Regions from separate parts of the Streptomyces sp. NBC_01707 genome, predicted to be linked through region 1. Evidence: riboswitches for the same ligand, from Rfam matches in the RefSeq annotation. Region 1 holds a riboswitch; the other holds the start of a gene.

Region 1 (7,113 bases):
GGCGGGACATCGCGCACCACATGAGAGACTGGTCTAGACAACCATTGATTCGTGAAGGGCAGAACCATGGCTGAGCGCCGCGTCAATGTCGGTTGGACCGAGGGCCTGCACGCCCGCCCCGCTTCCATCTTCGTCCGTGCCGCCACGGCGTCGGGCGTCCCCGTGACGGTCTCCAAGGCCGACGGCAGCCCGGTGAACGCCGCTTCGATGCTCGCGGTGCTCGGCCTCGGCGCGCAGGGCGGCGAGGAGATCGTGCTCTCCTCCGAGGCGGACGACTCCGAGGCCGCACTCGACCGGCTGGCGAGGCTGGTCGCGGAGGGGCTCGACGAGCTCCCGGAGACCGTCTGATTCAGGACCTCGCCGGCCGTTCGAGCCGGACGCATTTCTGCGGCAGAGCCGCGGCACCGTCGACCGGAGCCGCGGCTCTTTCGTTTTCGCGAGTCGCGCCGATCACCGGTCCGCTCCCGAGTCGGTTTCCGAGATTTCCGGAGTGAATTCGGGCAGCCGAAACAAAGCCCCGCCGAATTGCATCTCTTTGTATACGGCGCATGTGTTAATGACGGCCGCTCGCGGTGTTTACGACATGTTGCGAAGTTCTCACCCGGCCGGGCCGCGGCGGGGCGGCGTCCCGGCCGGGGATGCGGTCCGCGCGCCGCAGCCGGTGCGCGGCGGTGGCGCGCTCGGCGTGCTGAGCGGCCAGCGCCCTGGCCCGTTCCGCGTCACCGCGCGCGACCGCGTCCACGATGGCCCCGTGCTCGGCCCAGGAATCGGTGGGGCGGGCCGGCTGCTCGACCGCGTACATCCAGGCGATCTTGTGCCGGAGCTGGGTCAGCAGTGCGATGAGCCCGGGGCTGCCGGAGGCCTGGGCGAGCGTTTCGTGGAACCAGCCGCCCAGCGAGCGCAGATCCTCGCCCTCACCCCGTCTGGCCCGCTCCTGACCGAGCCTGACCAGGCCACGGAGAACCTTGAGGTGCGCCTCGGTGCGGCGCTGCGCGGCACGGGCCGCACCCAGTGGCTCCAGCAGCATCCGGACCTCCAGCAGGTCGGCGGCCTCCTGCTCGGTGGGCTCGGCGACACAGGCGCCGGCGTGCCGGCGGGTGACCACGAAACCCTCGGACTCCAGGGTGCGCAGCGCTTCCCGTACCGGGACCCGGGAGACCCCGTAACGGCGTGCGAGCAGTTCCTCGGTGAGTCTGCTGCCGCGTTCGAAGACACCGGAGACGATGTCGTCACGGATTGCCGTGCATACCGAATGCGCCGGAATGCGCATGTCCGAACCTCCGCCTTAATCCCCGCGAAACGCGGCCGATCGACGCCTGTTCTGTGACTCTATTGCAATGCGGCTGCATTTCCGACGCCGGGTCGAAATCCATGAATATCTTTTGGTCCGAAGACGGTTCGGCGAGCGTCTCCGGCGGGGGCCGGTGCGGGTACGCCGAAGGCCCCGGCGGGAAGCCGGGGCCTTCGGCGGTGCCGCGTCGGTCAGACGGTGACGCCGTGGGCGCGCAGGTACGCGACGGGGTCCATGTCGGAGCCGTACGACGGCGTGGTCCGGGCCTCGAAGTGGAGGTGCGGTCCGGTGGAGTTGCCGGTCGAGCCGGAGAAACCGATCCGCTGGCCCGCGCCGACGCTCTGGCCGACCGACACACCGATCGACGACAGATGGCCGTACTGGGTGTACGTGCCGTCCGTCATCCGGAGCACGATGTTGTTGCCGTACGCGCCGCCCCAGCCGGCCTCGACGACCGTGCCGGCGCCGACGGCGACGACGGAGCTGCCGGAGGCGGCATGGAAGTCGATGCCCGAGTGGCGGCCGGAGGACCAGAGGGAGCCACTGGACTTGTAGCCGGTGGTGACGTACGAACCGGCGACCGGGAGCTGGAAGGCACCGAGGCGGGTGCGCTCGGCGGAACGGGCGGCGCGCGCCTTCATCTCACGGGCCGCCTTCGCGCGGGCTTCGGCCTTGGCCTTGGCTGCGGCCTTGGCGTTCGCTTCGGCCTTCGCCTTGGCATCGGCCTTCGCCTTCGCGGCAGCCTTCACCTTGGCGGCGACCTCGGCCTGGTGCTTCTGCACGTCGGCCTGGGTGGCCACCTGCTCGGCGAGGGTGCCCTCGATGGCGATGACCTGGTTCAGGCCGGTCTCGCTGACGGAGGGGGCTTCGGTGCCGGCGGCGAGCGCCGGAGAGGCCAGCCCACCGATGACGCCGGTGGTGGCCAGAGCTGCGATGCCGGTTACCTGCGCGCTCTTGCGCGTCAGACGGTTCGGGGCACGGTGCTTCCCGGTGGGGCGGGTGAACGCCATGAGGTGGCTGGTCCTTTCCTTCCTTCTCGCCTACCGGGTTAGCTGACGGGTTCGGAGCAGGAAGGTCTCCTACGGATCCGCGGGCCCCTGAAGAGGCGCGCAGGCATCCGATTCACCCCAGGGACTGCGTGGGTCCCCGGCTCCCCAGGCTCGCGCCTGACGGGGACTCGGCGATAGCTGCCCGGCGCCGCGGATGCGGCATACGGGTGACGGACAGCGCTGCCGACGCTAAGCGGGGGGACTTTCATTCACCAAACGGACAGGGCGCTTTGTAGCACATCCCACAGGGCACACAGGCAGTTATCGGGCAATACGGACAAAGGGGAAGACCCCGGCGAGAATCGGCTCGCGGGGTCTCCCTCTGTCTCGCTATGGGCTATCCGATTCGTCAGCCGGTGACGACCGACACCTCACCGATGCCCAGCGCCCGGACCGGCTCCTCGATCTGCGCGGCGTCGCCGACGAGGATCGTGACCAGACGGTCCACCGGGAAGGCGCTGACCACCGCCGCGGTCGCCTCGACCGTGCCGGTCTCGGCGAGACGGGCGTACAGCTGCGCCTGGTAGTCGTCCGGGAGATGCTGCTCGACCTGGTCGGCGAGCGTGCCCGCGACCGAGGCCGCCGTCTCGAACTTCAGCGGGGCGACACCCACGAGGTTCTGCACCGCCGTCTCGCGCTCGGCGTCGGTCAGGCCCTCGGCCGCCAGCGTCCGGAGGACCGTCCACAGGTCGCCGAGCGCCGGTCCGGTGGACTCCGTGTCCACCGAACCGCTGATGGCCAGCATCGCGGCGCCCGTCGCCCCGGAGGCGGAGTCCGGCGCCGACGACCGCAGGACCTGCGCGAAGGCCCGCACGCCGTACGTGTAGCCCTTCTCCTCACGCAGCACCCGGTCCAGCCGGGAGGTGAGCGTGCCGCCCAGGCAGTACGTGCCGAGGACCTGGGCCGGCCACACGCTGTCGTGCCGGTCGGCGCCGATCCGGCCGATCAGCAGCTGGGTCTGCACGGCTCCGGGACGGTCGACGATGACCACCCGGCCGGTGTCGTCGGCGGTGATCGGCGGGGCCGGCCGGTGCTCGGCACTGTTCCCGGACCAGTCGCCCACGGTGTCGGCGAGCAACGCCTCCAGATCGATGCCCGTGAGGTCACCGACGACCACGGCGGTCGCGGTGGACGGGCGCACATGCGCCTCGTAGAAGCTGCGGACGGCCGCGGAGTCGATCCGCTCCACCGTCTCCTCGGTGCCCTGGCGCGGGCGCGACATCCGCGCGGTGGCCGGGAAGAGCTCCTTGGAGAGCTGCTTTGCGGCGCGGCGGGCGGGGTTGGCCTGCTCGTGCGGGATCTCGTCGAGCCGGTTGCGTACCAGCCGCTCGATCTCGCTGTCGGAGAACGCGGGTGCCCGCAGCGCCTCGGCGACCAGACCGAGCGCCTTGGCCAGCCGGGAGACCGGGACCTCGAGGGAGACCCGGACGCCGGGGTGGTCGGCGTGCGCGTCGAGAGTGGCCCCGCAGCGCTCCAGCTCGGCTGCGAACTCCTCCGCGGAGTGCTTGTCGGTGCCTTCGGACAGCGCCCGCGCCATGATCGTGGCCACACCGTCGAGGCCCTCGGGTTCGGCGTCCAGCGGGGCGACGAGGTAGATCTCGACCGCGATGACCTGCTGGCCGGGGCGGTGGCAGCGCAGCACCGTGAGCCCGTTGGGCAGGGCGCCGCGCTCGGGGGCGGGGAAGGCCCAGGGCCTGGCCGTGCCCGGGGCCGGCTGCGGGTGGTACTCCATCGATACTCCAGTCGCGGCAGCGTCGGTCACTTGTCCGCCCCTTCGTGCGCGTCGGTGTCGGCGTCCGTCTCGTCGGCGGCCGCCCCGTCGGTGGACTCGGCCGGCTCGACCGGCTCGTAGACGAGTACCGCCCGGTTGTCGGGGTGAAGCTGGGCCCTGGCAGCCGCCTGGACCTCCTCCGCGGTGACGTCGAGCACCCGCTGGACGGCGGTCAGGGCGAGCTGCGGGTCGCCGAACAGCACGGCGAACCGGCACAGTTCGTCGGCGCGGCCCGCGACCGTACCGAGCCGGTCCAGCCACTCGCGCTCCAACTGGGCCTGGGCGCGCTCCATTTCCTCTGGTGTCGGACCCTCGGCCGCGAACCGGGCCAGCTCCTCGTCGACCGCGGCCTCGATCTGCGCCACCTCGACCCCGCCGGACGTCTTCACGTCCAGCCAGCCGAGCGAGGGCGCACCGGCGAGCCGCAGCAGCCCGAATCCGGCCGCGACGGCCGTCCGGTCGCGGCGGACCAGGCGGTTGTGCAGCCGGGAGGACTCGCCACCGCCCAGCACGGTCAGCGCGAGGTCGGCGGCGTCGCACTCCCGGGTGCCGTCGTGCGGCAGCCGGTAGGCGGCCATCAGCGCCCGCGCCGGGACCTCCTCACGGACCTCTTCACGCAACTGCTCGCCGATGACATCGGGGAGCGCGCCGTCGCGCGGCGGCTGCTTGCCGTCGTGGGACGGGATGGAGCCGAAGTACTTCTCGATCCAGGCGAGCGTCTGCTCGGAGTCGATGTCGCCGACGACGGACAGCACCGCGTTGTTGGGCGCGTAGTACGTACGGAAGAAGGTGCGTGCGTCCTCCAGCGTCGCGGCGTCCAGGTCGGCCATCGAGCCGATCGGGGTGTGGTGGTACGGGTGGCCCTCCGGGTAGACGAGGGCGGTCAGCTTCTCGAACGCCGTGCCGTACGGCACGTTGTCGTAGCGCTGACGGCGCTCGTTCTTGACGACGTCCCGCTGGTTCTCCATGGACTCGTCGTCGAGCGCGGCGAGCAGTGAGCCCATCCGGTCGGCCTCGAGCCACAGGGCCAGCTCCAGCTGGTGCGTGGGCATCGTCTCGAAGTAGTTGGTGCGTTCGAAGCTGGTGGTCCCGTTGAGGGAGCCGCCGGCCCCCTGCACCAGTTCGAAGTGTCCGTTCCCCTTGACCTGTCCGGAACCCTGGAACATCAGGTGCTCGAAGAGGTGAGCCAGACCCGTGCGCCCCTTGACCTCGTGGCGCGAACCGACGTCGTACCAGAGGCACACCGCGGCGACCGGGGTCAGATGGTCCTCGGAGAGCACCACGCGCAGGCCGTTGGCCAGACGGTGCTCGGTCGCTGTCAAGCCGCCGGAGCCGGCCTGGGCTGTGGCCGTGTGACCCATGGGCATGTACGTCCCTTCGATCGCGATACTGGATTTCCTGCGAGACCTGCCACTGTAAGCAAGCGGACCGACACCTGGCGAAGTTCCCGTGCCGTGGAAGTTCGCGTGAAACAGCGCCGGACGGCCCCTAGAGACGGGTCGAGGTCGGGGTTGTCAGTGCGGCGGTCCACAATGGTCCGCGTCAGAACCAGAGGTTGCCCGAACAGATCTGTGAAGGAGTCGCAGCAGCGATGGCCCGCCGCAGTACGAAGACCCCGCCGCCGGACGACTTCGAGGAGAAGATCCTCGACATCGACGTCGTCGACGAAATGCAGGGCTCCTTCCTCGAGTACGCGTACTCGGTGATCTACTCACGGGCCCTGCCGGACGCCCGCGACGGCATGAAGCCGGTGCACCGCCGCATCGTGTACCAGATGAACGAAATGGGGCTGCGCCCCGACCGCGGCTATGTGAAGTGTGCCCGCGTGGTCGGCGAGGTCATGGGCAAGTTGCACCCGCACGGCGACGCGTCGATCTACGACGCGCTGGTGCGGATGGCGCAGCCGTTCTCGATGCGGCTCCCCCTCGTCGACGGACACGGCAACTTCGGCTCGCTCGGAAACGACGACCCGCCTGCCGCCATGCGGTACACCGAGTGCCGGATGGCCGACGCCACGTCGCTGATGACGGAGTCGATCGACGAGGACACCGTCGGATTCCAGTCGAACTACGACGGCCAGGAGCAGGAGCCGGTCGTCCTCCCGGCCGCGTATCCGAACCTCCTGGTCAACGGCTCGTCCGGGATCGCGGTCGGCATGGCGACCAACATGCCGCCGCACAACCTGGGCGAGGTCATCGCCGCCGCCCGCCATCTGATCAAACATCCGGGTGCGGACCTGGACACCCTGATGCGGTTCGTTCCCGGTCCGGACCTGCCGACCGGCGGCCGGATCGTGGGCCTCGGCGGCATCAAGGACGCGTACGCGGCCGGCCGCGGCACGTTCAAGATCCGTGCGACCGTCTCCGTGGAGAACGCCACGGCGCGCCGCAAGGGTCTGGTCGTCACCGAACTGCCGTTCACCGTCGGCCCCGAGAAGGTGATCGCCAAGATCAAGGACCTGGTCTCGGCGAAGAAGCTCCAGGGCATCGCGGACGTCAAGGACCTCACCGACCGCGAGCACGGCCTGCGCCTGGTCATCGAGGTCAAGAACGGCTTCGTGCCCGAGGCCGTTCTGGAGCAGCTCTACAAGCTGACGCCGATGGAGGAGTCCTTCGGCATCAACAATGTGGCGCTGGTCGACGGGCAGCCGCTCACGCTGGGCCTCAAGGAGCTCCTCGAGGTCTATCTCGACCACCGCTTCGACGTGGTACGACGCCGCAGCGAGTTCCGCCGGACCAAGCGTCGCGACCGGCTCCATCTGGTCGAGGGTCTGCTCGTCGCGCTGATCGACATCGACGAGGTCATCCGGCTCATCCGCTCCAGTGACAATTCGGCGCAGGCGAAGGAGCGGCTCATCGAGCACTTCTCGCTGAGCGAGATCCAGACGCAGTACATCCTGGACACCCCGCTGCGCCGGCTCACCCGGTTCGACCGGATCGAGCTGGAGAGCGAGCGGGACCGGCTCAACACCGAGATCGACGAGCTGACCGCGATCCTCGAAT
Region 2 (7,113 bases), 5.7 Mb from region 1:
CGCGCAGGTCACCCGTCGGCGGTGGCCCGCCCGACCCGAGACCCGGCATCAGCGCCCCTGATCACCTCTCGCGTGCTGAGCCGCGTGTGCAGGCCGGCAACGGCAACAGGTGAGGGGTGGAGTGCGCCCCGCCCCTCACCTGGTCGACCTCCGGCCGGACCAGGTCGGCGCCACGCGGATCCGTGCGCTGTCCTGGAGTGCCCCGACCGTCGCTCAGCAGCTCACAGGCTTCGTCCAGGAGCACTCGAGGTCGGTACGCCCGGACTGCTCATCCCTGGCAGTGGGCGCATCGGTCGACGGCCGGTCGGACCGGGCCGCACCCTGCGGCTGCTGTGCGCCCTTCACGCTGTAGCCGGCGAGCGCCGCTCCGACCGCATCCTCGATGTCCTTGACCGAGCTCGCGACGTAGTTGTTGCTGACGAAGCTGAAGACGAGCTTCCGGCCGTCGGCGTCCGTGACATAGCCGGAGAGCCCCGACACGCCGGTCAGCGAACCGGTCTTGCCGTGCAGATTGCCCGCAGCCGAGGTCCCGCACATGCGGGAGCGCAGCGTTCCACCGGTCATCCGGTCGGACACGCAGGCGATCGGCAGGGCGTCGTACCACTCCTCGAACCACGGTTGATGGCGTGCGGCGACCAGCAGTTCGGCGAACTGCTCGGTGGACACCACGTCCATCCTCGACAGGCCGGAGCCGTCCATCTGACGCAGGTCGGAGGGGTCCAGTCCGAGGGTACGCAGGTGGTCGGCGATCGCCGACAGCCCGGCCGACCAGGTGCCGCTGCCCTTCACCTCGTATCCGATGGTCTTGACCAGCACCTCGGCATGGTTGTTGTTGGACAGCTTCAGAAACGGCGTCAGCAGGTCCTTCAGCGGCATCGACGGATGGGAGGCCAGAGTGGAGGCACCTTGCGGAACGGCCTTGCCCAGCACCGTCCCTCGGGTCACCTTCACTCCGTGTGCGGCCAGCGCGTCCGCGAAGACGGCGGCCGCGTATCCGGTGGGTTCCCAGACACTGGTCCATGACGTGGCGGGTGTGCTCTCGACGGGGATCTTGCCGCTGACCACGATGGTGTTGCTGCCGTGCGTGCGATCGACGGTGATCGCACGACTTCCACCGGCGGCGACCGTGGTGGCACGGTTGTCGATGTGGACGTAGTCGTTCGACGGGGTGACCTTCACCCTGGGCGCATCGCCGGGCGCGGAGCCCGGGGTCACCGAGAGGAGCACGGTGCCCGCGTCGTAGTCGGTGTCCGGGGCCACCGTCAGCGGAGAGATCTGCGACGAGTAATAGGCGGACTCGTCGTCGGACGCCCAGGACGCGCCGAGCCGGCTGCTGTCGAACCGGGTGTCGTCGGCGACCAGTCGGCCGGTGATCCGGCGGATTCCCGATGCGGCGACCGTGGCGGCCAGTCGGTCGTAGTCCTCGGCCAGCATCGTGGGGTCGCCGGTGCCGCGAAGATAAAGATCACCCTGGACCACGGACCCGTGGCGGGAACCGTCCGCGAGTACATCGGTGCTGTAGCGGTAGTCGGGACCGAGCAGCGCCATGGCCGCGGTCGACGTCAGAAGCTTGGTACTGGATGCGGGTACCAGACGGCCGCCGCCGTTGCGTTGATAGAGCGTCTGCCCGGTTTCGGCGTCGCTGACGACGACTCCGACCTGGGCGCCGTCCAGCCGGGTGTCGCTGAGAATGTGGTCGAGGGTCTGCGACAGGCCGGGCACCGGGGAGTCCGCCCCGGCCGGGACTCCTGAGGTGGCGGTGAGAGCCAGGCTCGCGGCGACGGCCCAGAGCAAGGCCCGATGGCGGAATCTTCGATGAATCGTTGGCATGCGCATGGAAAGAGATCATCAGGCATCTGGATCCTCGGCGGAAGGGGTACGTCGTTCGGATCTGGGGGCAACCGGGCCGGGGGGCCAAGGGTTGGCGGTGGGGTCGGAGTCGTACTCCTGTCCGCAACCGGTACGGCTTTCTGTTTGCATCGAACATGGTGGATCTGGAGGGCATCTGATCAGAGTTCAGGTGACATCGGCTGATTCAATCGATTCGGAATGGAACGTGTCCCGACTCCGTCACGAGGCGCCTGATGCGCAACGTAATTCTTGCCGGGCCGATTCGATTGCGAGGGCCGCGCAAGGTGGTGACACATCAGATGTCGATGGGTGCACGCGAGCTCATACCGACGTGCGGGGGACGACTCGACATGACGTTTCGTGCGATGAATCGGTCGAGTTGGGCAGGATTGTGGGTGGCAGGAATGGAGCGATGGAATGTTCGCCCTCGACTCCGTTGCCCCTTCTCCTCTTCCAGCGATCGCAGTATCAACGTAAGGCGACGAGCGGGGCGTTGCCCCATTTCTCCGGAGGAGGCGTGCGCACCACTGGTTCCGACGCTCAGGACGAGGCCGGATTCGCATGAGCAGCCGAGGATTTGACTGTCGTCAACGGCTGTTCCGCAAGGATGAGCAATGGGCTCGCCGCATTGCTTCGGCCTGCCGTGTGACCGATTCCTGAATCCTCCCCGAACCGGACGGGTCCGAGGGGTACTCGTTTGAAGAGGGCGAAGAGAGGGCGCGTGCGGGGCGCGCCCGCATCGCCGAGAGGCTGGAGAAGATCTATCCGGCAGCCTTCGGAGGCTACGTCGGGTTCATCCGGCCCGACCGTCTCGGCCGCCGGCTGAGCGATGGCGATCATGCCGCGTACCGTCCGGACGGCCGGTACGCGGCAAGGCGGTGGCCGGGCGACGATCGCGCGGCGAGAGCGGCACGGTGATCAGCGCCGCGGGCTCTCCATCGCCACGACTTCCCTCGTGCTGCCGGACGGTCCCGGGAGGTCGGCGGGCATCTCTGCGCACTGTGGCGGCCGCGCCGACGGCGTACGGCACCTCCTGCGCCCGCCGGGACCGCCGTTCTGCGCCCGCCGGGACCGCCGTTCTGCGCCCGCCGGGACCGCCGTTCTGCGCCCGCCGGGACCGCCGTTCTGCCTGCGCCTGCGCGCCCGGGCCGGTGGGCGACCACTGGTGCGCCGCGGCTGGCGGAGCACGTCACGCGCGCTGCGGCATCCGCTCTCACCTCACGCGGAGGACGGCTTTCCCGACGAGTCGAAGGCCCCTCACCCGCCCACCGATGTCTTAAATGTCGGAATTTTGGCAATCGAGGGGAATGGCGGCCTTTGCTGATGAATGCATGACTCGCACGACTCGAGCTCTGCCTGCCGGGCAAATCGCCCTTTTCGGGCCTAGTGGCGAGAGTCACTTTCCGGGCCCGCGGATGCGACGGCGTACCGCTCGGTTCCCTGCCACGCCAAGAAATTTGGCTTCGCGGGCGGGTGTGGAGTGCGGATAATTCCCCGACTCGATCTTGTAAATGAATTGTGATCGAAAAGTGGGGGCTTGTTCAGGTCGGAGTTTCTCGCTTACGGTCACCGTCAATCCGGATGGAACGCCTAATCCTGCCGCCATCCGGTAATCCGACCACTCACGTACGGCAGGAGCGGGGGACCCAGGTAAGCAGCCGATCCGGTTTCTGGAACGGCTAGGGGTGAAGTCGTATTCCCATACGGCCAGGCAACTCCAGCCTGAACCCGACAGCTCACCTCGTAGGCGACGGAGAGGAATGCGCCATGCCCGCAACGGGTAACCACCGTCGTCGTAAGTCCGGTTCGCTGACTCGCGGTTTCATCACCGTGACCGCGGGCGGAGCCGCTCTCGCACTTCCTGTGATCGGTGCGACCACTGCTTCGGCAGCGCCGGTGCAGTCCGTCGCCACCGTCGCAAAGACCGTGGCGCCCGCTGCGGCCCCTGCCAAGGGAATTGCCGCCGCGAAGGCCACGCCCTCCGTCTATTCCGTGATAGCCGGTGACACGCTTTACAAGATCGCCGTCGGGCACGCGGTGAGTGGCGGCTGGCAGCAGCTGTACCAGGACAATCGCGAGGTCATCGGAGCCGACCCCGCCGTGATCCACCCGGGCATGAAGCTGACCATCGGCGCCAAGGCCGCGGCGCCTGCCGAGACCAAGCCGGCCGCGAGCCCTTCCACTCCTGCCCCCGCCGGGACCGTGACGTACACGAACGACCTCGACGGCTGGATCAAGGAGTCGCTGGCCGTCATGGCGCAGCACGGCATCCCCGGCAGCTACGACGGTATCCACCGCAACATCATCCGCGAGTCGTCGGGCAACCCCAAGGCCATCAACAACTGGGACTCGAACGCCGCCAAGGGCACGCCGTCCAAGGGGCTCCTGCAGGTCATCGACCCCACGTTCAAGGCCTACCACGTGTCCGGTACGTCGATGGACATCTACGACCCGGTCGCCAACATCACGGCTGCGTGCAACTACGCCGCGGCCAAGTACGGTTCGATCGACAACGTGTTCGGGGCGTACTGACACCCGGTCGTGTTGATGCCGGTCGAGGTGTGACGGGTGGCGAGGGTCCGACAGGGCCTCGCCACCCGTTCCCGTTCTCTGCCCGATCGGGGGCATGGCCCGGTTACGACCGAAACTCCGGTGTCGTCGTGGTGATCCCGGGAGGCGCCTCCGGGGCGGGACCCGGTCTGCTTGCTCAAGACGGTCCGTGGTGTCGAAGATCGTCTGCAGGTCGTCCCGCGATGCTTCGTCGGCGGGGCGATCGCGAACTGGTGGCCGGGGCGGGCCGACTGTGCGCTGATGCATGGCGTGCCCCGGTCGGGCGCAAGTTACTCAAGGGTATGTAGTGACTTGCCACGCAAACGGCAGTAGAACCAGTTTCACTCTGTCGAGAGTGAGGCGTGTCACATGAGTGACTCTACCATGCATGATGAAGGCCCCAAGGGCGTTTCCCGTCGAAGATTCCTCACAGGAACTGGTTCTATTTTAGGCGCCGTGGCCCTCGCGGGTCACAGCACCCCGGCTCAGGCCGGGGCCGGCTCCGCAGCCGCTCCGATCGACTCCGGGGCCCATGTCCCGGCCCTCGTGATCGGCACCGGGTACGGCGGATCCGTCGCCGCTCTGCGTCTCGCCCAGTCGGGCGTCGACGTGCACATGATCGAAATGGGCATGGCCTGGGACACCGCCGGCCCGGACGGCAAGATCTTCGCCAACACGACCTCCCCGGACAGTCGGTCGTACTGGCTGCGCACCAGGACCAAGCAGCCGCTCAGCAACTTCCTCGGCTTCCCCATCGACAAGGACGTCACCCGCAGCACGGGGATCCTCGACGCCGAGGAGTTCAGCGGGATCACGGTGTACCAGGGCCGCGGCGTCGGTGGCGGCTCGCTGGTCAACGGTGGCATGGCCGTCACCCCCAAGCGGGAGAACTTCGGAGCCGTACTCCCGTCGGTGGACGCCGACGAGATGTACGGGATCTACTATCCGCGCGCCAATGCCGGCCTCGGCGTCGGCACCATCGATCCCGCCTGGTTCGAGACCGCTGCCTGCTACCAGTACGCCCGGGTCGGGCGTAAGCACGCCCAGCGTGCCGGCTTCCCGTTCGTCTTCGTGCCCACGGTGTACGACTGGGACTACATGAAGCAGGAAGAGGCCGGAACCGTACCCAGGTCGGCGCTGGCCGGCGAGATCCTGTACGGCAACAACTACGGCAAGAAGTCGCTGCAGAAGACGTACATCGACCGGATCAGGGCCACCGGCAGGGTCGTCATCTCGCCGCTGCACAAGGTCACTTCGGTCGCACCGGCGACAGGTGGCGGCTACACGGTGGTCATCGACCAGCTCGACACCCGCGGTGCCACCACGGCCACCAAGACGGTGACTGCGGACCGGGTGTTCTTCGCGGCCGGCAGCGTGGGCACCAGCAAGCTGCTGGTCAAGCTGAAGGCCACCGGCGCGCTCCCTGGACTGAACAGCGAGATCGGCAAAGGGTGGGGTGACAACGGCAACGTCATGTGCGGCCGGGCCAACCACCTGTGGGACCCGACCGGAAGCCTCCAGGCTTCCATCCCCACAGGGGGTATCGACAACTGGGCCGCCGGTGGCGCGTTCGCCGAGGTCGCCCCGCTGCCCACCGGGATCGAGACGTTCGCCTCCTTCTACCTGTCCATCACCAAGAACCCGAACCGGGCCGAGTTCGCCTGGAACGCGGCGACCGGCAAGGTCGACCTGAACTGGCAGACCGCCTGGAAGCAACCGTCCATCGACGCCGCCAGGACGATCTTCGACAGGATCAACCAGAAGGAGGGGACGATCTACCGGACCGATCTCTTCGGTACCTACAAGATCTGGGGCGACCACCTCACGTACCACCCGCTCGGGGGCGCGGTGCTGAACCGGGCCACCGACAACTACGGCCGCCTGCACGGCTACTCCGGCCTGTACGCCATCGACGGCTCGCTGATCCCCGGCAACACCAGCGTCAATCCGTTCGTCACCATCACCGCGCTCGCCGAACGGAACATCGAGAAGATCATCGCCACCGACCTGTGACGATCAACGGCCGGGCAGCGCGCACACGGTGTCGAGGCCCAGCACATGGTTGAGCCGACCGAACGCCAGCCATGATCCGATGCTCATGCTCAGCTCCACGACCTCGAGCTGGCTGTAGTGCGCGCTCATCCGGGACCAGAACGCCTCGTCGAGGTTGTGGTGATCGAGGGCGTACCGCTCGGCGTATTCGGCGGCCAACCGGGTCCGGTCGTCGAAGACGTCGGTGGTCCGCCACTGGGTCACCGCGTCGGCGAAATCCTCCTCGACCTTCACACCGTCCCGTTCGGTCCGCCAGTCGAGACAGAAGGCGCACCCGTTGATCTGGGCGATCCGCAACCGCGCGGCTTCGAACTCGCGCAGTCCCAGGGTCGTATGGGCGTACACCGCCAGCGAGAAGTTCGATGCGGCGATCCCGATCCCGGGCACCATCTCGCCCCACACGTACTCGATCGCGTCCTTGCCCTCGGGGATGTCGATGTTCACGGTTGTCTCCTTCCGAGCCTGCCGACTGCGGGGCGCAGCGGGACGTCCAGCGCGTCGTAGAGTCCTGGTTCCGCGTTCACGAGCCAGTCGATGGCGCTCACGAGCCGGCCGACCGCGGTGGCGTTCCCGCCCGCGGATCTGTTCTCGCCCTCGTCGGTGGCCTCGACCGTGACCTCGATGCGCGGGCGGCCCTCGATGATCACTCGATGCGCGCCG

The links. Region 1 has a riboswitch for cyclic di-AMP ahead of OG963_RS13255 (M23 family metallopeptidase). Riboswitches for the same ligand answer to the same signal wherever they lie in the genome.
Region 2: linked by a shared signal. The riboswitch ahead of OG963_RS38595 (transglycosylase SLT domain-containing protein) and the one ahead of OG963_RS13255 (M23 family metallopeptidase) in region 1 are both predicted to bind cyclic di-AMP.

Annotation. Positions count from the first base shown of each region.
Region 1 covers NZ_CP109190.1:2,969,624-2,976,736, forward strand. The annotation lists gene OG963_RS13245 (HPr family phosphocarrier protein) at 67-348, shown strand; gene OG963_RS13250 (GntR family transcriptional regulator) at 554-1,270, opposite strand; gene OG963_RS13255 (M23 family metallopeptidase) at 1,483-2,301, opposite strand; cyclic di-AMP (ydaO/yuaA leader) riboswitch at 2,314-2,484, opposite strand; gene OG963_RS13260 (pitrilysin family protein) at 2,690-4,072, opposite strand; gene OG963_RS13265 (pitrilysin family protein) at 4,099-5,478, opposite strand; gene OG963_RS13270 (DNA topoisomerase (ATP-hydrolyzing) subunit A) at 5,703-7,113, shown strand, end outside.
Region 2 covers NZ_CP109190.1:8,623,641-8,630,753, forward strand. The annotation lists gene dacB (D-alanyl-D-alanine carboxypeptidase/D-alanyl-D-alanine-endopeptidase) at 214-1,836, opposite strand; cyclic di-AMP (ydaO/yuaA leader) riboswitch at 3,429-3,614, shown strand; gene OG963_RS38595 (transglycosylase SLT domain-containing protein) at 3,619-4,383, shown strand; gene OG963_RS38600 (GMC oxidoreductase) at 4,771-6,414, shown strand; gene OG963_RS38605 (carboxymuconolactone decarboxylase family protein) at 6,418-6,897, opposite strand; gene OG963_RS38610 (dihydrodipicolinate reductase) at 6,894-7,113, opposite strand, start outside.